2 regions of the Micrococcus sp. NPDC078436 genome follow, and region 1 is predicted to be linked to the other one. Evidence: riboswitches for the same ligand, from Rfam matches in the RefSeq annotation. Region 1 holds a riboswitch; the other holds the start of a gene.
What was found. A riboswitch is a leader RNA that binds a small molecule or an ion and turns the genes downstream of it on or off. The one in region 1 is predicted to bind thiamine pyrophosphate.

Region 1 (10,832 bases):
CGCCGCCGGACGGACCCGCCACGCGCTCGCCGCCCACGTGCACGGTGGCACCGCCCGCGCGGGCCGCCGCGACCTGCTCCGCGAGGCCGTCCGCCGCGGACTCGGAGGACAGGGGGCCGTAGATGCCCGCGTCACGCGACGCGGGGTCGCCCGGGACGAGCTTGCGGGCCTCGGCCACGAGCTCGGCGACGAACTCCTCGTAGATGTCGTCCATCACGATCATGCGCTTGTTGGAGTTGCAGGCCTGGCCCCAGTTGCCCAGGCGGGTCCGCAGGGCGTCACGCGCGGCGGCGCGGACATCCGGCGTGGAGAGCACGATGTACGGATCGGAGCCGCCGAGCTCCAGCACGCACTTCTTGAGGTGGCGGCCGGCCTGTTCGCCCACCGCCGCGCCGGCGCGCTCCGAGCCGGTGAGGGACACGCCCTGCACCCGCGGGTCCGCGATGATCGTGGAGACCTGATCGTGGGTGGCGAAGAGGTTCTGGTACACGCCCTCCGGCAGTCCGGCCTCCCGGAACAGGTCCTCGAGGAGCTGAGCGGTCTGGGGGTTGATCTCGGCGTGCTTGAGCAGGATGGTGTTGCCGAGGACCAGGTTCGGTGCGGCGAAGCGGGCCACCTGGTACACGGGGAAGTTCCAAGGCATGATCCCCAGCAGGGGGCCGAGCGGCAGCTTCTGGATGAACGCCTCCTGACCGGAGAAGTCCTTGACGGGCTCGTCCGCGAGCATCTCCTCCGCGCCGTCCGCGTAGTAGGCGAAGATCTGGGCGCTGTAGCGGACCTCTCCCACGGCCCCGCCGAGGGCTTTGCCCATCTCCGTGGTGATGAGCGTCGCGATGTCCTTCGCACGCTCGGCGAGCAGCTCGGCGATGCGCTTCACCACGGCCGCGCGCTCGGCCACGGTCTTCGCGGACCAGGACTCGTAGGCGGCCTGGCTCGCGTCGAGGGCCTCGGCGACCTGCTGGTCCGTGGCGGGCTCGAACTCCTGGACGAGCTCCCCGGTGGCCGGGTTGATCGTGCGATACGTGGTGGAGGCGGTCTGGGACGCGGTCATGCTGACTCCTTCATCGAGGCCGGCGCCGCACCGCGACGTCGGGTTCTCCTGCCATCCTGCCTCCTCTCCTCCGCTCAGCCCCAGACGCCGGACGCGCCCCTTCGCCAGGAGCCGAGCAGGTGGGTGTCCACCACGCCGACCGCCTCCATCAGGGCGAAGCATGTCGTCGGACCGACGAACCGCGCACCGCGCCGCTTGAGCTCCTTCGCCAGGGCGCGGGACTCGTCCGAGGTGGACGGGATGTCCGCCGGCGTCTCCGGGCGCGGGGACTCGGCGGGCTGATGGGACCAGACCAGCCCGGCGACGCCCCGCACGGGACGGTCGCCCTCGCCCTGCCATCCGGGGCCGGCCCCCGGCGAGGCGGCGTGCAGGGGCGTGAACTCGTCCGCCCGCATGTCGACGACGGCCCGCGCCGTGGCGACGGCCGCGAGGATCTTCGCCCGGTTGCGGATGATGCCGGCGTCCGACATGAGCCGCGCGACGTCGCCCTCGCGGAAGGCCGCGACCGCGTCCGGGTCGAAGCCGACGAAGGCCTCGCGGAAGCGGGGCCGCTTCGCCAGGACCGTCCGCCAGCTCAGGCCCGCCTGGAACGCCTCGAGGACGAGCCGCTCGAACACGCCCGCCTCGTCCGTGACGGGGACGCCCCACTCCTCGTCGTAGTAGGCGCGCAGCAGGGGGTCGGCGGCGGCCCAGGCGGGACGGGCCCGGCCGCCGTCGCCGATGACCAGGGCGGGGGACTCGGCGCCGGGGGGAGTCCGGGTCCCGTGCGTGGTGTCGGTGTCCATGCGGCCAGGCTAGGGGAGCGATGGCACGGGTCGTCAGCCGGGGAGGCCGCCGGTGGACGCGCTCCCCGGTGCGGGCGCCGGTGCAGGAGCGGCGGCGCAGCACGTGGACCAGGCGGTGCTCTCGCGCACGCCGCCAGGGCGGTCAGGACGGCCGGGCCGCCCCCGCGCCGGCACTCACTCCGCCGCGGGCACCGGCTCCCCGCCCGAGCGCACGGTCGGCTGGGGCAGGTACACGGAGCCGCCCTGGGACAGGAACTCCTGCGACTTCGCCGCCATGCCCGCCTCCGCGATCCGCGCCTGGTCCGAGGCCGTGCCGAACTCGGAGCGGATGTCCTGGCTGATGCGCATCGAGCAGAACTTCGGCCCGCACATCGAGCAGAAGTGCGCGGTCTTGGCCGGCTCGGCGGGCAGCGTCTCGTCGTGGTACTCCTCGGCGAGCTGCGGATCTAGGCCCAGGCCGAACTGATCGCGCCAGCGGAACTCGAAGCGGGCCTTGGACAGCGCGTCGTCGCGGTCGCGGGCGCCCGGGTGTCCCTTGGCGACGTCGGCGGCGTGCGCCGCGATCTTGTAGGTGATCACGCCCGTCTTCACGTCGTCGCGGTTCGGCAGGCCCAGGTGCTCCTTGGGCGTGACGTAGCAGAGCATCGCCGTGCCGTAGCGGGCGATCTCCGTGGCGCCGATGGCCGAGGTGATGTGGTCGTACGCCGGGGCGATGTCCGTGACGAGGGGGCCGAGCGTGTAGAACGGGGCCCCCTTGCACAGCTCCTGCTGGCGCTCCACGTTCTCCCGCACCAGGTGCAGCGGGATGTGGCCGGGGCCCTCCACCATGACCTGGACGTCGTACGCCCACGCCCGCTCCGTCAGCTCGGCCAGCGTGTCGAGCTCGGCGAACTGGGCGGCGTCGTTGGCGTCCGCCACGGAACCCGGCCGCAGGCCGTCGCCCAGGGAGAACGCGACGTCGTAGCGCGCGAAGATCTCGCAGAGCTCGTCGTAGTGCTCGTAGAGGAAGTTCTCCTTGTGGTGGCCCAGGCACCAGCCGGCCATGATCGAGCCGCCGCGGGAGACGATGCCGGTGACGCGGTCCGCGGACAGCGGCACGTGGCGCAGCAGCACGCCGGCGTGCACGGTCATGTAGTCCACGCCCTGCTCGCACTGCTCGATCACGGTGTCGCGGAAGATCTCCCAGGTCAGGGCCTGGTGGTCGCCGCCGACCTTCTCGAGGGCCTGGTAGATCGGCACGGTGCCGATCGGCACCGGGGAGTTGCGCAGGATCCACTCGCGGGTGGTGTGGATGTCGTCGCCCGTGGACAGGTCCATCACGGTGTCCGCGCCCCAGCGGGTGGCCCACTGCAGCTTCGAGACTTCCTCGGCGATCGACGACGTCACCGCCGAGTTGCCGATGTTCGCGTTGACCTTCACGGCGAACGCCTTGCCGATGATCATCGGCTCCGACTCGGGGTGGTTCACGTTCGTCGGGATGATGGCGCGGCCGGCCGCGACCTCGGAGCGCACCAGCTCCACGTCCACGCCCTCGCGCAGGGCGACGTAGCGCATCTCCGGGGTGATCTCCCCGCGGCGGGCGTAGTGCATCTGGGTCACGCGCCGGCCCTCGACCGAGCGCAGGGGTGCGCGCGTCTCTCCCTGCCACTCCTGGGTGGAGGCGCCGCGGCGCACGGCCGAGCGGCCGTCGTCGAGCAGGTCGCGCTCGCGGCCCGCGTACTCCTCGACGTCGCCGCGCGTGCGGATCCACTCCGCGCGCAGGGGCGGAAGGCCGCGGGTGGGGTCGGCGCCCGGGCCCATGGTGCGGTACACGGTGAGCGGCTCGTTCGGGGTGCCGGCGGGGGAGTCGTCCTGGTGCACGCGGGTCACCGGCACGCGGATGCCGTGCTCGGGGTCCTCGAGGAAGCCCAGGCGGTGCGTGGGGTAGTTCTCCTCCGCGACGACGGCGGCGCCGGCCTCGGCGGACTCGGACGCGGCGGCCTCGGCGGGGGCAGGGGCGGTGGGCGGAGCGGTGCGCTCGGAAACGGCCATGGCCGTGTCTCCTTCTTCCTTCGCCGGCATGACCCGGACAGGTTCAGACGGTGGTCGGACGGCGTCAGTCCGATCTCAGCCCCATGCCAGGGGCCCCCGTGGGGATGCCACGGACGCTAGACCATCCGGGCCGCGTGTGTCGAACCGCACGGCGGGGGCGCCGGACGTGGCACCCTGGGCCGCATGAGCGCCCCCGACTGCCGGTCCGTGCCCCGCGTCCTGTCCATCGCCGGCTCCGACTCCGGCGGCGGCGCCGGCATCCAGGCCGACCTCAAGACCATCGCGGCGTGGGGCGGCTACGGGCTCACCGCGATCACGGCCGTCACGGCGCAGAACACGCAGGGCGTGCAGGCGGTGCATCCGCTGCCCGTCGACGTCGTCCGCGCCCAGCTGGACTCGGTCGCCGCGGACATCGGGCTCGACGCCGTGAAGATCGGCATGCTCGGCTCGCCCGAGCTCCGGGATGCCGTCCGCGACTGGCTCGAGCGGGTCCGGCCCCCGCGCGTCGTGCTGGATCCCGTGATGGTGGCGAGCTCGGGGGACGCGCTCTCCGACGCCGCCGTGCCCGCCGGGTGGGCGCCGCTGCTCGCAGCGGTGGACGTCGTCACGCCCAACCTGCCCGAACTCGCGGCGTTGACCGGCGCGGACGTCCCCGCGCGGTGGGCGGACGCCCTGGAGCTGGCCCGCGGCCTCGCCGCGGAGCACGGTGTGACGGTCGTCCTGAAGGGCGGCCACCTCCGGCATGCCGCGGACCTCGCGGAAGGGGTCCCGGACGCCGTGATCGGCCCCGAAGGCCGGGTCACCGAGGTGCGCGGCGCGCGCGTCTCCTCCCGGTCGACGCATGGAACGGGCTGCACGCTCTCCTCGGCGCTCGCGGTGCTCGCCGCGGGCGGGACGGCCTGGGAGGACGCCCTGCGCACGGCCAAGCCGTGGCTCGCGGAGGCCATCGCGGCGGGGGAGCGGCTCGACGTCGGCCGGCGCACCGACCGCTGGCACGGCCCGCTCGACCACAGCCATCGGGACCGGGGGGCGGGCGATCGGGACTGATCGTTCTGGAATGGCTCCCCTCGAACCATGGGCAGACCCAGGGAGTTCGACGAGGCCGCTCCTGGAGGTCCCCCTCGACGAGACGCAGGAGCACGACCGCGTCATGGTCACGGTCGATGACCCCGTGGCGAGGGCGGGGGTCGTCCACGCGGCGCTGCCGCGCCGCTCCCACCCGGGCGCGGCAGCGTCAGCCCGTGACCGCCGCACGCAGACTCCGCGTCGCCGCCTCCGGATCGTCGGCGCCGGTCACGGCCCGCACCACCACGATCCGCTCGGCGCCCGTGCCCAGCACCGCGGGCACACGGTCCTCGTCGATCCCGCCGATCGCGAAGAACACACGTCCCGCCGCCTCGCCGCCGGGGGCGGTGATCTCCGCCGCGAACCGCGGCAGAGCGAGCCCCACGGCGGCCCGGCCGGGCTTGGTCGGCGTCTCCCACACCGGCCCGGTGCAGAAGTAGTCCAGCTCCGGATCGGCCGCGGCCCCGCGCACCTGCTCCTCGGTGCGGCAGGACCGCCCGAGCAGCACCTCGGGGCCGAGCACGCGCCTCGCCTGCGTGCTCGTCAGGTCGTCCTGGCCCGCGTGGAACACGTCCACGCCGGCCAGGAGTGCGACGTCGGCCCGGTCGTTCGCGGCGGAAAGCGCCCCGTGCTCGCGCGCCAGCTCCACCACGATCGCCAGGGCCTCGAGCTCGACGCCCACCTCGACCTGCTTGTCTCGCACCTGCAGGGCGTCCACGCCGCCGCGGAAGCACGCGGCCGCGAAGGCGGCGAACGCGCCGGCGTCGAGGGCGCCGTCGTCGCGGACGTGGCGGGAGAGGTCCGTGCAGACGTACAGGCGGGCGCCCGCGAGGCGGCGGGCGCGCTCGGCGCGTGTGGCGAGGGCGGCGGGGCGGTGCGGCATGCGCCCACCCTGCCACGTCCGCCCACCGGGCGTATGCTGGGCGGCATCCATGGGAGCCCGCGCCACAGCGGGCTGAGAGGGACGCAGTCCGCGCACGCGCGGGGCGCGCCGACCATCAGACTCGATGCGGATCATGCCGCCGTGAGGAGGAGCCCATGCGCTGCGTGGTGGTGGGGGCCGGGATCGTCGGCCTCGCGACGGCCGTGCGCCTGCGGGACGCCGGCCACGAGGTGACCGTGATCGCCCCGGACCTGGACGCGCCCGCCGCCGGCGACGCCGCCACCCACGCCGCGGCCGGCATGCTCGCCCCGCTCGGGGAGACCCAGTACTCGCAGTCCGGGCTCGGCGCGCTCCTCGCCCGGTCCTGGGCGCTCACCGGCGACCTCGTCGCCCGGATCGAGGCCGGTGGCGCCTCCGCGGGCCACCGCGTGGAGGGTGCGTGGCTCGTGGGCGCCGAGCCCGCCGACGCGCGGCGCTGGCGCGAGACGCTCTCGTCCGTCGACGCCGCGGGCGCGGATCAGGCCCCCGCCGCGGAGCCCGGCACCGCCCTGCGGCTGCCGCGTCCCGTCGCCCCGGTGACGGTCGCGGCGCTGCGCCGCGCCGAGCCGGCCCTCTCACCCGCCCTCGCCGGCGCCCTCGACGCCCCCGACGACGATCAGCTCGACCCCCGCCGGGCCCGTGCCGCGGCCCTGACGCGCCTCGCCGCCGACGACGGCGTGCACCTGGTCCCCGCCCGTGCCGTGACGGTGCACCAGGTGGGCGAGGAGGTGGAGGTGACCACCGCCGGGTGTGCCGGGACCGCGCAGCCGATCACCGCCGACGTCGCCGTGTTGGCCGCGGGGCTCGGCCACGCCGCGCTCGGGGGCGACCCCGCCGCCCTGCCCCTGCCGCTGCGCCCCGTGCACGGGGACATCCTGCGCCTGCGGGTGCCGGCGTCCCTGCTGGCCCCGGGAGAGGAGCACCTGCTCAGCCGGACCGTGCGCGCTCTGGTGGGCGGACGGCCCGTGTACCTCGTCCCGCGCGCGGGCGGCGGGCTCGTGCTCGGCGCGACGAGCCGCGAGGACCGCGAGGCCGGCACCCCCGCCGGCGCCGTGCTCGACCTCCTCGAGGACGCCGCCCGCATCCTGCCCGCCATCCGGGACTGCCTGCTTGAGGAGGTCACCACGCGCGCCCGCCCCGGCAGCCCCGACGACGCCCCGTTCCTCGGCCCGCTGCCGGATGCGCCCCGCGTGATCGTCTGCACCGGCCACCACCGGCACGGGGTGCTGCTCGCGGCGTGGTCGGCGCACGCCGCGCTGGAGCTGGTTCGCCGGGCGGCGGGGGAGCCGGGCAGGCCAGGCGGGGCCGGCCCCGCCTGGACCGCCGACGACGAGGGGCTGCTCGACCTCGTCCGCCCCGACCGCTTCGCCATCTCGGCGCCGTCCGCCGAGTCGTCCCCCGCCCCCACGCAGGAGGTCCCCGCATGAGCCCGCACACCCTGACGGTCAACGGCGAGGTGAGAGCGTTCGACGCGCCGCTCTCCCTCCGCGCGGTGGTCGCGCAGCTGACCGGCCGCGAGATCCGCCCCGATGGCACGGCCGCCGACGGCGGACGGCTCGGCGTCGCGGTCGCGGTGGACGAGGCCGTCGTGCCGCGCTCCCGCTGGGACGCCACCGTGCCCGAGGCCGGTGCGCGTCTCGAGATCGTGACGGCGGTGCAGGGTGGCTGAGCGCGGGGGAGCACCGGACGTCGTCCCGCCCCTCACCGTCGGCGGTCGCGAGATCGGCTCGCGCCTCATCATGGGCACGGGCGGCATCACGGACCTCGCCGCGCTCGAGGCCGCCCTGGTCGCCTCGGGCACCACGCTCACGACAGTCGCCATGCGCCGCCACGCCGTGGGCGGGGGCTCGGGCGTGATCCCGCTGCTGGACCGTCTCGGCATCGCGGTGCTCCCCAACACGGCGGGCTGCCACACGGCGCGCGATGCCGTCCTCACCGCGCAGCTGGCCCGCGAGGCGCTCGAGACGGACATGGTCAAGGTGGAGGTGATCGCCGACGAGAGCACCTTGCTGCCCGACGTCGTCGAGACCCTCGAGGCCACCGAGCGGCTCGTCGCCGACGGCTTCACCGTGCTGGCCTACACCTCGGACGACCCCGTGGCCGCGCGGCGCCTCGAGCAGGCGGGCGCGGCCGCCGTCATGCCGCTCGGCTCGCCGATCGGCAGCGGCCTGGGCATCCTCAACCGCCACTCCCTCGAGCTGATCTGCGAGCGCGCGTCCGTGCCGATCATCCTCGACGCCGGCGTGGGCACCGCCTCGGACGCGGTCCTCGCGATGGAGGCCGGGTGCGACGCCGTCCTGGCCGCGTCCGCCATCACGCGCGCCGCGCATCCGGCGCGCATGGCCCGGGCGCTCGCGCTCGCGGTCGAGTCCGGCTGGGAGGCCGCCCACGCCGGGCGCATCCCGCCGCGTGCGCTCGCCACGGCGTCCTCGCCGATGGCCGGGCGGATCGCCCCCGTGGGCGAGGGCGACGACCGGACGGGGTGGTGGTGAGGTGAGCGCCGCGGACCCCCGCGCGCGCCGCGCGCCGCAGGGCCTCGACGAGCTCGCCGACACGCAGCTCGAGCGCTTCTCCCGGCAGATCGCCCTCGAGGGCTTCGGCCCCGAGGCCCAGCTCGCGCTGCTGCGCTCCCGCGTGCTGGTGGTGGGAGCCGGCGGCCTCGGTGCGCCCGTGCTCACCTACCTGGCCGCGGCCGGGGTGGGGGAGGTCCACGTGATCGACGACGACGTCGTCGAGCGCTCGAACCTGCACCGCCAGGTCATCCACGGCGAGGACGTCCTCGGGCGGCCGAAGACCGCCTCGGCCGCCGCCCGCATGCGCGCGCTGCACCCCGAGCTGCGCGTCGTGGAGCACCGCGAGCGCCTCACGGTGCAGAACGCGCTGGAGCTGGTCGGCGCGGTGGATCTCGTCGTCGACGGGACGGACACCTTCGCCACCCGCTACCTCGTGGCCGACGCGTGCGAGATCCTCGGCATGCCGGTGGTGTGGGGCGCGATCCTGCGCTTCTCCGGGCAGGTGAGCGTGTTCCATGCCGGCCACGGCCCCGTCTACCGCGACCTGTTCCCCGAGCCGCCGGAGCCCGGCGATGTCCCCACGTGTGCGCAGGCGGGGGTGCTCGGCGTCCTGCCGGGGATCATCGGCACGCTCATGGCGGCGGAGGCGATCAAGCACCTGGCCGGCGTGGGGGAGACGCTCCTCGGGCGCCTCCTGACCGTCGACGCGCTGACCATGCGGTTCACCACGCTGGCCCTCGCCCCGGATCCGGACCGCTCGCCCGTGACCTCGCTGGACGCGCACCGGGCCGTCCGCGGCGACGTCGGCTGCGCGGCCCCGTCGGCGGGGGAGGCGGTCTCGGCCGCGGCGCTGGCGCGGGCGCTGGCCGAGCCGGGCGGCGACGTCGTGGTGGTGGACGTGCGCGAGGACTGGGAGCGCCGGCTCGGCGCCATCGAGGGCTCGGTCCACGTGCCGCTCGGGGCGATCGAACGGGATCCTGCGGCAGGCCTGGCGCGCGCGGGGGACGGCGAGCCGGCACGCTGGGTGCTGCACTGCGCCGCCGGGGTGCGCTCCGCGAAGGCCCGGGACCTCATCGTCGCCGCCCGACCCGAGCTGACCGGCCGGGTGCTCTCCCTGTCCGGCGGGTACGCGGCGTGGGAGCGGGAGGGGGGCTGAGCGTCGACGCCGTGGCGAGGCTCAGGTGCGGGCGGCCCGCGCCGCCCGGCGGCGGACCGTGGTCCGCTCGATGATCCCGGTGATGACGAGCATCACCACGATCACGATGCCCGCGTAGCCGAGCACGGGGTAGACGGTGCCCACGAGCTGGGAGAAGCCGACGCTCGAGAGCAGGGTGGCCGCGATCGCCGTCGCGACGGCGATCGCCCAGCCCGGCACGGCCTGGAGGCTGCTGAGCATCTTCAGGCGCTCCACGCCGCCGTACAGGCAGGAGACCGCCGTCGTGAACTGGGCGAGCAGGAGGATGACCGTGTACAGGAGGGCGGCCCAGCCGCCGATCATGGCGGCGAGCTCCACCATGGGAAGCTCGGCGCGGCCGATGAGGTCCGCGTGGGCGCTCATCGCGACCATGATCGCGCCGGCCATGACCACGAGTCCGATCGCCCCGAGCCCGGCGCCGGCGACGAGGGTGCGGCCGGACGAGGAGCTCTCCTTGCCGATCGGGGCCAGCACGGCGTAGGCGAGCTGGACGTTGAACGCCACGTAGAGGATGCCGGAGACCCACCACTGGTTGATCAGCGGGGACGAGGTCACCAGCGCGGCGACGTCGGCCACGGGGGGAGCGGGGTGCGCGAGCCCCCACCACGCGACGCCGACGGCGACGACGATGATCAGGGGCACCACGATCCCCTGGACCTTCACGAGTCCGCTGATGCCGGCCAGCACGGTGACGACGCAGACGCCCGCCATGAGCAGGGACCCCACGAGGTGCGGCAGGCCGAAGGAGGTCTGCACCGCCGCGCCGGCCCCGGCCAGCATGATCACGAGCGTGCCGAGCAGGGACGTGGTGATGCACAGGTCCGCGAACCACGTGGGGATGCGCGACGTCGTGGGGTTCACGAGCCGGTGGATGTCCGTGGTGCGCAGCGTCTGCGCCAGGCGCAGCACGATGGCCGAGAGCAGGAAGAAGAGGGCGCCCGCGATGATGAGCGCCCCCGTTCCGCCCCAGAGCCCGAAGCTCACGAAGTACTGCAGGATCTCGTTGCCGGAGGCGTAGCCGGCGCCGATCGTGGTGCCGATGAACGTGGCCGCGATCCCGAGCGCCGAGGTGGGGCGCAGGGCGGACGCGGGCTCCGACGTCGGGGTCGGGACTGGGCTGGCGGATGTGACCTGGGGCATTGCTCCAGGTTCTCACGATGCCGGCGGGGCGGGGACGACGACGGGCGGCCACCGTGTGGTGGCCGCCCGTGGCTGGTGCCCCCGATAGGATTCGAACCTACGACCTTCTGCTCCGGAGGCAGACGCTCTA
Region 2 (10,832 bases), on a different contig from region 1:
CGGCCAGCCCATGAGGGAGGCCTGCATCTGCTCCATGGGCAGGTTCGCGCCCTTGACCACGCGCACCTTGATCGGCGCCCCGCCGCTGGCGACGCGACGCGCGGACCACTCCTGCAGGCGGATCATGGCGCCCAGGGCGTCCGGCAGGTAGGCCTGCAGCACGATCCCCGCCTCGTAGTCGCGCAGCTGCGGCTTCTCCAGGAGGCCCATGAACACGTCGAGCGTCAGGTCGAGGTCGTGGTACTCCTCCATGTCCAGGTTGACGAAGGTGCGCTTCTCGCGCGCCAGCTCGTAGAGCGGCGTGAGGCGGGCGGTGATGTCCTCCACGGCCTCGTCGTACGCGTAGGGCGCGTGCGGGGCGGTGGCCGCGGAGACCTTCACGGACACGTAGTCCACGTCGTCGCGGCGGATGAGCTCGGCGATGCCCTCGAGCCGGCGGTCGGCCTCGCCCTCGCCGAGGATGGCCTCGCCGAGGAGGTTGATGTTCAGGCGCGTGTCCTCGTCGCGCAGCGTCTCGAGGGCCTTGCCCAGCTGCTTGTCACGGGCGTCCACGATCAGGTGGGAGACCATCTGGCGCAGCACGCGGCGTGCCACCGGCACGGCGATGCGCGGCACCAGCGGGGCGGCGCGGCCGCCGACGTCGAAGACGGCGCGCAGGGCCGGCGGCAGGAAGCCCGGGCGCTGCTGGGCGAGCTCGCGCAGCGCGCGGGCCGCGATGGCGGGGTCCTCGGGGCGGATCACGTGGTCCACGAAGCGCACGATGAAGTCCAGGCCGCCCGGCTCCTTGAGCGCCGCGGCCAGCTGCTGGGCGGCGAAGTCGGCCTCGTGGCCGCGCGCGTCCTCGAGCCAGGCGCGCACCTGCTCGACCGCCTCGTCGGCGAGGTCCTGCAGGTCGGCGGGGTCGGGGATGCCGCCCGTCGCCTCGAGGAGTGCATCGGTCTCGTGCGGGGCGGCGGCGCGGCTCTCTTCCATGCCTCCACCCTGTCTGTCCGGGGGGCTCCGGCGCAAACGCGGGGACGCCGGGTGACCCGGGCCCCGGAGGCGGGCCCGAGGCGGCAGGCGCGGCCGCGGGCTCAGCGGTGGTCCGCGCCGGCCCGCCAGGCGTGGGGCAGGGGGGTGCGCGCGGAGGGCAGCGCGACGTCGGCACGCCAGCCGTGGAGCCACTCGGGAACCGTGGGCTCGGCGCTCAGGTCGTGGCCCGCCTCGGCGAGGGCGGCGCGGACGACGTCGTTGGTCACCGGCGTGCCGTCCTTCGCGCGCAGGCGCGTGCAGATGAAGGCGCGCACCGCCACGTCCCCGTCCACGACGACGCGCTGCTCGAACCACACGGCCCGCTCGTCCAGGCCGATGCACTTCGTCTCGATGCTGAAGGCCTGGCCCAGCGTCACGGAGCGGCGGAAGGCGACCTGCTCGGCCTGGACCACGGGCGTCCATCCCCGGCGCTGGAATGCGCTCATGACGCCGGCGCGGGCCATGAGGTCGAAGCGGCCGAGGTCGAAGAGGCCGAAGTACTGGCCGTTGTTGATGTGCCACGCGATGTCCACGTCCGTGGGCAGGGCGCGCAGGGGCAGCGAGGCCGCGTCCCACACTCCGAGGCGGGGGCGGCGGCGGGCCCGGGCGAGGACCCAGAGGGTGCGCAGGAGCAGGTGCATGGGCACACCCTATGCTCGGTGGGGACCGCATCCCACCCCCAGGAGACGCCCCGGCATGGCCCAGCACCCCGACGCCCTCGATCGGCCGGAGCGCGTCTGGCTCGCCCTGCCGCCCCGCCACCCCTCGGCCGCGCTGCTGGAGGAGACCCGCGACGCGATCGCCGGGCTCGCGGAGACCCTCACCGAGGCGGCCGACGTCGCCGTCCTCGTGGACCCCGAGGACCGTGCGGCGGCCGCGCGCCTGCTCCCCGGCGCGGTCGAGCAGCTCCCGGTCCCCCTCGACACCCCCCTGGTCGGCCGCACCGGCCCCACGTTCCTGCCCGCCGGCGAGGCCGTGCACTGGCGCCTGGACCCGCGCTCCCGGCACCCCGACGTCGGCGTGCACCGCGACGCCGCGGTGGGCGGCGCGATCGCCCGCGCCGCCGGGCTCCCCGTGCGCACCCCGCTGCTGGCCGCCTCCCGCGACTCGTGGGTGACGGACGGGGCGGGCACCGCCGTGGTCGACGCCGGCGCCGTGCTGGCCCCGGAGGTCAACCCGGGCTGGAGCGCCGCCCAGGCGGAGGCCGAGCTCACGGGCCTGCTGGGCGTCACGCGCGTGGTCTGGACCGCCCTGCCCCGGCGTCCGGGGAGCGGGCCTTTCGGCGGACCGGGCCACCTCGGCGGCTGGATGCGCTTCGTCGAGCCGGGGCGGCTGGCGGTGCACTGGCGTGCCGACCGGTTCCACCCCGAGCACGCGGTCGGCGCGGCCGCGCTGCGCGGACTCGAGGGCACGCCGGACGCGGCAGGCCGTGCGCTGCGCGTGCGCACCGTGCCCGGGGGCGCGCTGCCCGAGGCCTACGACCCCGCCGAGCAGGGGGTGCGCTCGCTCGTGGACGCCGTCCCGATGGGCGGGCACGTGCTGCGGCCGGCGTTCGAGGACGCGCCGACGGAGGAGGCGGCCACGGCGCTCACGGCCGAGCTGCACCCGGGACGGCGTCAGCTGCGCTTCCCGGCGCCTCCCCTGCTGCGCCTGGCCGGCTCCCTCACCGACCTGGTGCTGGTGCAGCCCCGTCCGCAGGACCGGCCACGGGATCCGGGGCCGGACTCAGCGGCGGCCCCGCATCCTCCGGCCGCTCCCCCACGCCGCTGACCCCGGCGGGGCGCTGCCCCCGCTTGGCGCGCCGGGCCTCCGCGGGGCTCAGGCCCACGCTCACCCCGCGCGCCTCCTCGCGCGTGTGGCTGCCCTCCTCCGCGGAGGAGCCGCCGCGCAGCCGGGCCAGAAGGGTGGACTGCCTCCGCTCCATGCCCTTCAGGTCCGAGGCGATCAGCGAGTTGATCCACCGTGCGTTCGGATCGGCGTCGATCAGGATGGCCTTGGCCAGCAGGGTGCAGGGGAGCGCGAGGATCGCACCGAGCGGGCCGAGGACCCACGCCCAGAACAGCAGGGAGAGGAAGCTGACGGTGGGGATCACGCCGATCGCGTCCCCGGCCACCTTGGGCTGGATGATGGACTGCAGCACGAAGTTGAGCACCGAGTAGCTGATGACGACGCCGAGGAAGGCGGGCCAGCCGCCCTCCGCGAGGCCCAGGATGGCCGGCGGGATCAGGCCGATGATGAAGCCGATGTTGGGCACGTAGTTGGTGAGGAAGCTCAGCACGCCCCACACGAGGGCCATCGGCACGCCGATCACCAGGAGCGCCACGACGTCCAGGACGGCCACGATCAGCCCGAACACGGTGGTCACCACCCAGTACCGGCGCACGCCGCCCGCGAAGTCCATGAGCGCCTGGCCGAACTCCCGGCGGGCCGAGCTCAGCAGCTGGACGCGGCGCTCCACGGCCATGGAGTCCATGGCCAGGAAGAACATCCCCATGACCACGGTGATCAGCAGGCCCACCACCGCGTAGACGTTGGACGCGATGGCGGTCAGGGCGGTGACGGCGGCGCCCGTGACCTGCTTGATGTCCACGGCCTGCAGCTGCGCGTTCACCATGTCCGGGGTGAGCCCCTGGGAGGACAGCCACGCCGAGACGTCCTGCATGATCGCCTGGAACCGCCCCGCGTACTCGGGCAGGGAGCTCACCAGCTCGAGCCCGGACCAGAAGATCAGCCCCACGAACACGGCCAGCACGGTGACCACGAGGAGCACCGTGGCCGTGGCCCCGAGGACGGGGTGCACGCCGCGCTCGATCAGCCAGCGCTGCAGGGGGTAGGCCACGATCACGAGGTTCAGCCCGAGGAAGACGGGCGCGATGATGGAGGAGATGCCCTGCAGGAACTGCACGAGCACCACGAGGCCCGCGAGCGTCAGCACGATCACGAGCATGCGCGGCCACATCCGGTGCGGCCTGCGGATGTCCCAGTCGGAGGCCGGCGTCGCCGGGGCGACCTGGGGGGCGGGGGCGGGTCCGGCCGGCGCGGCCTCGTCGGGGGTGCTCACGCGTGCAGTCTAAGGTCGGCGCGGACGCGATAGGCTGGCTCCAGTCCACATCGACAGGGGAGCGCCGCAGCGGCGCTGAGAGTGCGGTCCGCCGCAGACCCTCGAACCTGCTCCGGCTCGCACCGGCGAAGGAAGTCGAGACCCTTTCCCGGGGCGTCCGCATGCCGCGGGCCCGCCCCCGGCCCCTCCCGCCGCGCAGGAGGAGACCCGCATGACCCGCACCGCCACCGAGCACGCCCGCCGCCCGCGCACCGCCGCGCTGGCGGCCCTCTCCGTCGCCGCCCTCGCCCTCACGGGCTGCTCGCTCTCCGGCCAGGGGGGCTCCGGCTCCTCCTCCGCGGCGGGCTCCGCGGACGCCGCAGCCGCGGCCACCACGTCCGGCTCCGCCGCCTCCGGCTCCGACTCCGCGGGCGGTGGCAAGACCGTCACGATCATGACCCATGACTCCTTCGCGCTGCCCGAGGAGCTCATCGCCCGGTTCGAGCAGGAGTCGGGCCACCAGCTCTCCACCACCGCCCCGGGCGACGCCGGCTCCGTGGTCAACCAGCTGCTGCTCGCCAAGGACCACCCCACGGTGGACGGCGTGTACGGCATCGAGGACCACTCCACGCACCGGCTCATCGACGAGGGCGTGGTGGCCGAGTACACCCCCGCGAACCTGCCCGAGTCCGCGAAGGACCGCGTGGTCGAGGGCCGGATGATCCCCGTGGACCAGGGCCAGGTGTGCCTCAACGTGGACACCCCGTGGTTCGAGGCGGAGGGGATGGAGGTCCCCGACTCCCTCGAGGACGTCACCGACCCCCAGTACGCGACGCTGACGGTGCTCACCAGCCCCGTGACCTCCTCCCCCGGCCTCGCCCTCCTGGCCGCCACCAAGGAGGAGTTCGGCGACGACTGGAGGGGCTGGTGGGAGAAGGCCCTCGACGGCGGCGCCAAGGTGGACGCCTCGTGGTCGGACGCGTACTACACCGACTTCTCCGGCGGCGAGGGCAAGGGCGAGTACCCGATCGTGCTCTCCTACTCCTCCTCCCCCGCGTTCGCCCCGGCCACGGACGTCCTGGAGGCCTCCTGCACCCCGCAGACGGAGTACGCCGGCGTCGTCGAGGGCGCGAAGAACCCCGAGGGCGCGCAGGCGTTCATCGACTTCCTCCTCTCCGAGGACGTGCAGAAGGCGCTGCCGGAGTCCATGTACATGTACCCGATCGACGAGTCCGTGGAGCTGCCCGCCGAGTGGGCCGAGAACGCCCCCCTCGCCGAGGACCCCATCTCCCCGGATCCGAAGGCCGTGGACGCCGAGCGCGAGGAGCTGCTCAAGGAGTGGACCGCGCTGCACGAGGAGCACGCCGGGAAGTGACCTCTCAGGTCCCCGGCCCGCCCGCGCTCGCCGAGCCCGTCCTCGCGCCCCCGGGTCGCCCCGCGGGCGGACGGCGACGGCGCCGCACGCGGGCCGGCGGGGACGGGATCGGCGCGTGGTGGCTGCTCGCCGCCGTCGTGCCGCTCGCGTTCCTGGCGGTGTTCTTCGCGTGGCCCGTGGCGGCCATGCTGTGGCGCGGCGTGTCCGCGGACGGCGCACTGGACCTCACCGCGTTCGGCGAGGTCCTCGCCCGCGAGCGCACATGGCGGATCCTCGGGCAGACCCTGGGGATGGCGGCGGCCGGCACGGTGGCCGCCCTCCTGCTCGGGCTGCCGGCCGCACTCGTGCTGCACCGCCGGGCGTTCCCGGGCCGCGCGCTGCTGCGCGCGGTGGTGACGGTCCCGTTCGTGCTGCCCACCGTCGTCGTGGGCGTGGCGTTCCGCGCCGTGCTGGCCCCCGGCGGGCCGCTGGGGTGGACGGGCCTGGACCAGTCCACCGCCGCCGTCGTGCTGGCCCTCGTGTTCTTCAACGTCTCCGTGGTGGTGCGCCAGGTGGGCGCGCTGTGGGCGTCGCTGGACCCGCGGCAGGAGGAGGCCGCGCGCACCCTCGGGGCCTCGCCCTGGCGCGCGTTCCGCACCGTGACCCTCCCGCAGCTGGCGCCCGCCGTGGCCAGCTCGGCCGCACTCGTGTTCCTCTTCTGCTCCTCGGCGTTCGGGATCGTCCAGACCCTGGGCCGGCCGGGCTACGGCACCCTCGAGTCCGAGATCTGGGTGCAGACCTCGGTGTACCTGGACCTGCGGGTGGCCGCGGTGTTCTCCACGCTGCAGTTCCTGGTGGTCATGGCCGCCGTCGGGATCTCCGGGGCCACCGCGGCGCGGAGCGTGCGCGCCCTGCGCCTGCGGGACGCCCCGCTGCGCCGCCTCACCCGCGCGGACGCGCTGCCCGTGGCCGCCACGCTGGCCACCGCGGCGCTCGTGCTGCTGCCGCTGGGCACCCTCGTGCTCCGCTCCTTCCACTCGAGCCAGGGGTGGGGGCTGCGCAACTACACCCTGCTGGCCACGAGCTCGGGGGCCGGCTTCGCCGGCGGCACCACGCCCCTGGAGGCGCTGGACCACTCGTGGCGCACCGCCGTGGACGCCACGCTCCTCACCCTGCTCGCCGGCGTGCCGCTCGCGCTCCTGCTCACGCGGCCCGTGCGCTCGGCGCTCGCCCGGCGGGCCCAGCGCTGGCTCGACGGCGCCGTCCTGCTGCCCCTCGGCGTCTCCGCCGTGACGGTGGGCTTCGGGTTCGTCGTCTCCCTGCGGGCGCAGGCCCCGGACCTGGCCGCCTCGGGACTGCTCGTGCCGCTCGCGCAGGCGGTGGTGGCGCTGCCCCTCGTGGTGCGCTCGCTCGTGCCCGTGCTGGCCTCCGTCGACCCGCGGCTGCGGGAGGCCGCCCGCACACTCGGGGCGGGGCCGCTGCGCGTGCTGGCCACGGTGGACGGGCCGTTCCTGGCGCGTGGGCTGGGGCTGGCGGCGGGGTTCGCGTTCGCGGTGTCCCTCGGTGAGTTCGGGGCCACGAGCTTCCTCGCCAGCCCGGACCGACCCACGCTGCCCGTGCTGATCGTGCGGCTGCTCGGCCGGCCGGGCGCGGACAACTACGGGATGGCGCTCGCCGCGGCCACGGTACTGGCCGTGCTGAGCGCCGCGATCATGCTGGTGTGCGAGAGGCTGCGTCCCCGGGGCGCGGCGGGAGCGGGAGGCGCGTGGTGAGCACGGCGGAGGGGCGCACGCCCCACCCAGGGAAAGCCAGCGGTGCGGCGGTCTGCCACGACGGCGGCGGCACGCCAGGCGCGCCCGCCGGGGCGGGGGTGCGCGTGAGCGGCCTGAGCGTGGCCTACCCCGACGGTGCGGTGCCGGTGCGCGGCGTGGACCTCACGCTCGCGCCCGGCGAGATCGTGGCCCTCGTGGGCGCCTCCGGCTCGGGCAAGTCCACGGTGCTGCGCGGCATCGCGGGCCTGGAGGACGTGGTGGCCGGGTCCGTGGAGATCGGGGGGCAGGACGTGACCTCCGTGCCCACCCACCGGCGCGGCGTGGGCATGGTGTTCCAGGACGGACAGCTCTTCCCCCACCGCACCGTGGCCCGCAACGTGGGCTACGGGCTCGAGGCAGCCGGGTGGGACCGGGCGCACCGGCGCGCCCGGGTGGCGGAGCTGCTGGCACTCGTCGGGCTCGCGGAACTGGCGGACCGGCCGGTGCAGAGCCTCTCCGGCGGCCAGGCGCAGCGCGTGGCCCTGGCCCGCTCGCTGGCCCCCTCCCCCCGCGTCCTCCTGCTGGACGAGCCGCTCTCCGCCCTGGACGCGGACCTGCGCGAACGCCTCGCCGTGCAGATCCGCGAGGTGCTGCGGGCGGCCGGGGTGACCGCCGTCGTGGTGACCCACGACCTCTCGGAGGCCGCCGTCATGGCCGACCGCACCGTGCGCCTGGGGGTGTCCGGGACCCACGACGACGGGCGCCCCGGCACGGGTCCGGGGTAGCCTCGGGCGCATGACCCCGCCCCCTGCCGCCGCCTCCGCCCGGGGCCGGCTGACCGCCGAGGACGTGGTGGACGCCGCCGTCGGCATCCTGCAGGACTTCGGCATGGGCGACCTCTCCATGCGCCGTGTGGCCGCCGTGCTCGGCGTGCAGGCCTCCGCCCTGTACTGGCACGTGCCGGACAAGCAGACCCTGCTCGCCCGGGTCGCGGACCGGATCGTCGCCGAGATCGGTGACACGGTGCGCGCCCGGCGGATCGGCGACGTCGCCGGGCGGGCCGCCGTGGCGGAGCAGGTGCTGCTGCGCCACCGGGACGGCACGGACGTGGTGCTCTCGGCGCTCGCGCTCGGCCTCGGCGGCGGGGCGCTGCACACGCTCCTGACCGAGGCGGCCGACTCCCCGGAGGAGGGCGAGCGGGCCCTCGCGCTGCTGCTCGGCACGGTCTCGCTGCGCCAGCAGCGCTCCCAGGCGCAGGCCCTCGGCGTGGTCACGGGACCGGACTTCCAGGGGCTTCGCCGCAACGTCCTCTGAGGCCCGGAGGGGTGCCGTGCAGGGAAGGTCGACCCCCGGCATTCGGCGGGCTCTGCGACGTCGATCAGGGGGCTCCGGATCTCCACGGGGCGCGGAATCCCTCCGCCCTGACGGAACGCAACGTTCCGCAGACCTCCCCAGCACCGGATCTGCTCCCTACAGTGGAGGGTGACAGATGACGAGCTACGCCCTCGGCGTCGGCTCACAGTTCCACCCGACGCGCTCGCCGAGTCCGGCACGAATTCTCGGTGAGACCCCTTCGACCCGCCGGATTGCCACTCATGGGAGCCAGGAAGAACCACCCGCGCGAGGCCATGCACCGCCCCGTGCACATCGACGCAGACGCCGCGATCCCCGCGGCGCTGCTCGACGTGTCCTGGGCGTTCCACGGCCCCGCGGCCCACCGCGCCGGCGCGCCGGTCCGGGACGGGGCCTTCCTGCGGGTGGGCCCGGTCGGCTCGGGCAGTTCGACCGCGAAGAGGTCGGACCACGCCGGACCGGTCAAGCCGAACACCTCCGCGCATGCCCGCTCCTCCGCGCCGCGGGGCCGACTGCGTCCCCTCCACCTCGTCCCGGCCAGCCGCCCCCGCCCCCCGCGGCCGGCGCCGCCCCGCGTCCGCGTCCGTCAGGACGGGGTGCGCGTCGTGGCCCATCCGCTGGCCATGCTCCCCGGCGTCACCCACGGGCCCTCCCTGCGCCTGGACCTGCATCCCGTGCCGGACGGGATCGTGTACGTCATCCGCACCCTGGAGCTGCGCGAGCTCGGCGACGACGACAAGGGGCCCGTGCAGACCGGACTGATCACCGCGCCACGGCTCAACCGCTTCTGGGACACCGTGCTGCACGACCTCCCCGCGGGCCGCCCGGTGATCGTGCGCCTCCGCTCGGATCGGGAGGCCGACCTCCTGACGCTGCTGCGCATGCTCGCCCCCACGGACGTGCCGGTCGTCTCCTACCGCCTGGACGAGTCCCCCGTGGGCTCGCAGCGCTCCAGCTACCTGCTGCCGGACGTGGACGCGGACCGCGTGATGCAGCTCGGGGCGGAGCGGATCGCCCTCGAGGACCTGCGCGCCCAGGAGGCCGAGGATTCCGCGGGGCGCCGCTCGGGGCAGGTGTTCCTCTCCCGGCGCCGCGCGGACCGCTTCATCCGGCGCACCCTGCCGCGCCTGCACCACAGCCTCGCGTTCACGGATCCCGCCGACCTCACGGACGTGTACGTGGACGGGTCCCTGCTGCGCGGCACCCGCACGGGAGGGGCGGCCGCCGTCGCCCGCGACCGGATGTGGGCCGCCCATCCGCTGCAGGGGGCCACCCTGCCGCTCGAGGTGGAGCTCGAGGGCCTCGTGCTGGGACACCTGATGGCGGCCTGGGGCGCCCCTCCGGGGGGCGAGGTGACCATCCACTCGGACTCCCGGGCGGCCCTGGCGCTGCTGCGCGAGGCCCACCGCGAGCGCCTGACCCTGGGCGGCGCGCGCGGCGAGCGCATCCGCCGCTCCCTGCGCCGGCTCCTGGCGGCCGTGGACCTCAGCCAGGCCGCCGGCGTCCACGTGAACACCACGTGGGTGAAGGGCCACGCCGGCCTCGAGGGCAACGAGTTCGCCGACGCCCTGGCCCGCTCGGCCGCGCGCAACACGGCCGCCGGCGTCTCCGAGGGGGACCTGCACCGCCGCCTGGAGCACATCGTGCGGCTGCGCTACGCGATGTACGCGGAGACCTGGAACAGCGACTGCGCCTGAGCGCGGCGGGCCGTGCCCGCCCGGCGCAGCACGTAGCCTGGGCGCATGGATCAGATCACCGAGGCCATCGCCGCCTTCAACAACGTCTACTGGTATGTCGTGATGGCGCTGCTGGCCGTGGCAGGCGTGTGGTTCACCATCCGGACGGTCGGCGTGCAGGTGCGCATGCTCCCGGAGATGCTGCGCTCGGTCACGGCGGGATCCTCCACGGGGCCCGGCGACGACGGCGTCTCCCCGTTCCGGGCCTTCACCATCTCCGCGGCCTCCCGCGTGGGCACCGGCAACGTGGCGGGCGTGGCCATCGCGATCGTGCTCGGCGGACCCGGCGCCGTGTTCTGGATGTGGCTGCTGGCGCTCCTCGGCGGCGCCACCGCGTTCGTCGAGTCCACGCTGGCCCAGCTCTACAAGCAGAAGGGCTCGGAGGGGTTCTTCGGCGGGCCCGCCTACTACATCCGTGACGGCCTGCGCTCGAAGTGGCTCGCCATGGTATTCGCCGTGGCGATCACGTTCACCTACGGGTTCGTGTTCAACGCCGTGCAGTCCAACTCGATCTCCGAGTCCGTGCAGGCCAACTGGGGCCAGTCCATCACCACGGCGTGGATCGTGGGCGTGGGGCTGGCCGTCCT

Region 2: another riboswitch for thiamine pyrophosphate. It lies ahead of AB0302_RS02705 (thiamine ABC transporter substrate-binding protein); the one in region 1 lies ahead of AB0302_RS00690 (FAD-dependent oxidoreductase).

Annotation. Positions count from the first base shown of each region.
Region 1 covers NZ_JBFBLX010000001.1:143,371-154,202, forward strand. The annotation lists gene AB0302_RS00665 (NAD-dependent succinate-semialdehyde dehydrogenase) at 1-1,051, opposite strand, end outside; gene AB0302_RS00670 (DNA-3-methyladenine glycosylase I) at 1,126-1,836, opposite strand; gene thiC (phosphomethylpyrimidine synthase ThiC) at 2,011-3,867, opposite strand; TPP riboswitch at 3,866-3,977, opposite strand; gene thiD (bifunctional hydroxymethylpyrimidine kinase/phosphomethylpyrimidine kinase) at 4,051-4,914, shown strand; gene AB0302_RS00685 (thiamine phosphate synthase) at 5,102-5,815, opposite strand; TPP riboswitch at 5,862-5,966, shown strand; gene AB0302_RS00690 (FAD-dependent oxidoreductase) at 5,971-7,281, shown strand; gene thiS (sulfur carrier protein ThiS) at 7,278-7,523, shown strand; gene AB0302_RS00700 (thiazole synthase) at 7,516-8,346, shown strand; gene AB0302_RS00705 (ThiF family adenylyltransferase) at 8,348-9,523, shown strand; gene AB0302_RS00710 (hypothetical protein) at 9,545-10,702, opposite strand; tRNA gene AB0302_RS00715 (tRNA-Arg) at 10,776-10,832, opposite strand, start outside.
Region 2 covers NZ_JBFBLX010000003.1:17,468-28,299, reverse strand. The annotation lists gene AB0302_RS02725 (bifunctional proline dehydrogenase/L-glutamate gamma-semialdehyde dehydrogenase) at 1-972, opposite strand, end outside; gene AB0302_RS02720 (acyl-CoA thioesterase) at 1,074-1,652, opposite strand; gene AB0302_RS02715 (agmatine deiminase family protein) at 1,708-2,781, shown strand; gene AB0302_RS02710 (AI-2E family transporter) at 2,675-4,072, opposite strand; TPP riboswitch at 4,118-4,223, shown strand; gene AB0302_RS02705 (thiamine ABC transporter substrate-binding protein) at 4,284-5,426, shown strand; gene AB0302_RS02700 (iron ABC transporter permease) at 5,534-7,177, shown strand; gene AB0302_RS02695 (ABC transporter ATP-binding protein) at 7,282-7,941, shown strand; gene AB0302_RS02690 (TetR family transcriptional regulator) at 7,952-8,470, shown strand; gene AB0302_RS02685 (ribonuclease H family protein) at 8,752-10,206, shown strand; gene AB0302_RS02680 (alanine/glycine:cation symporter family protein) at 10,252-10,832, shown strand, end outside.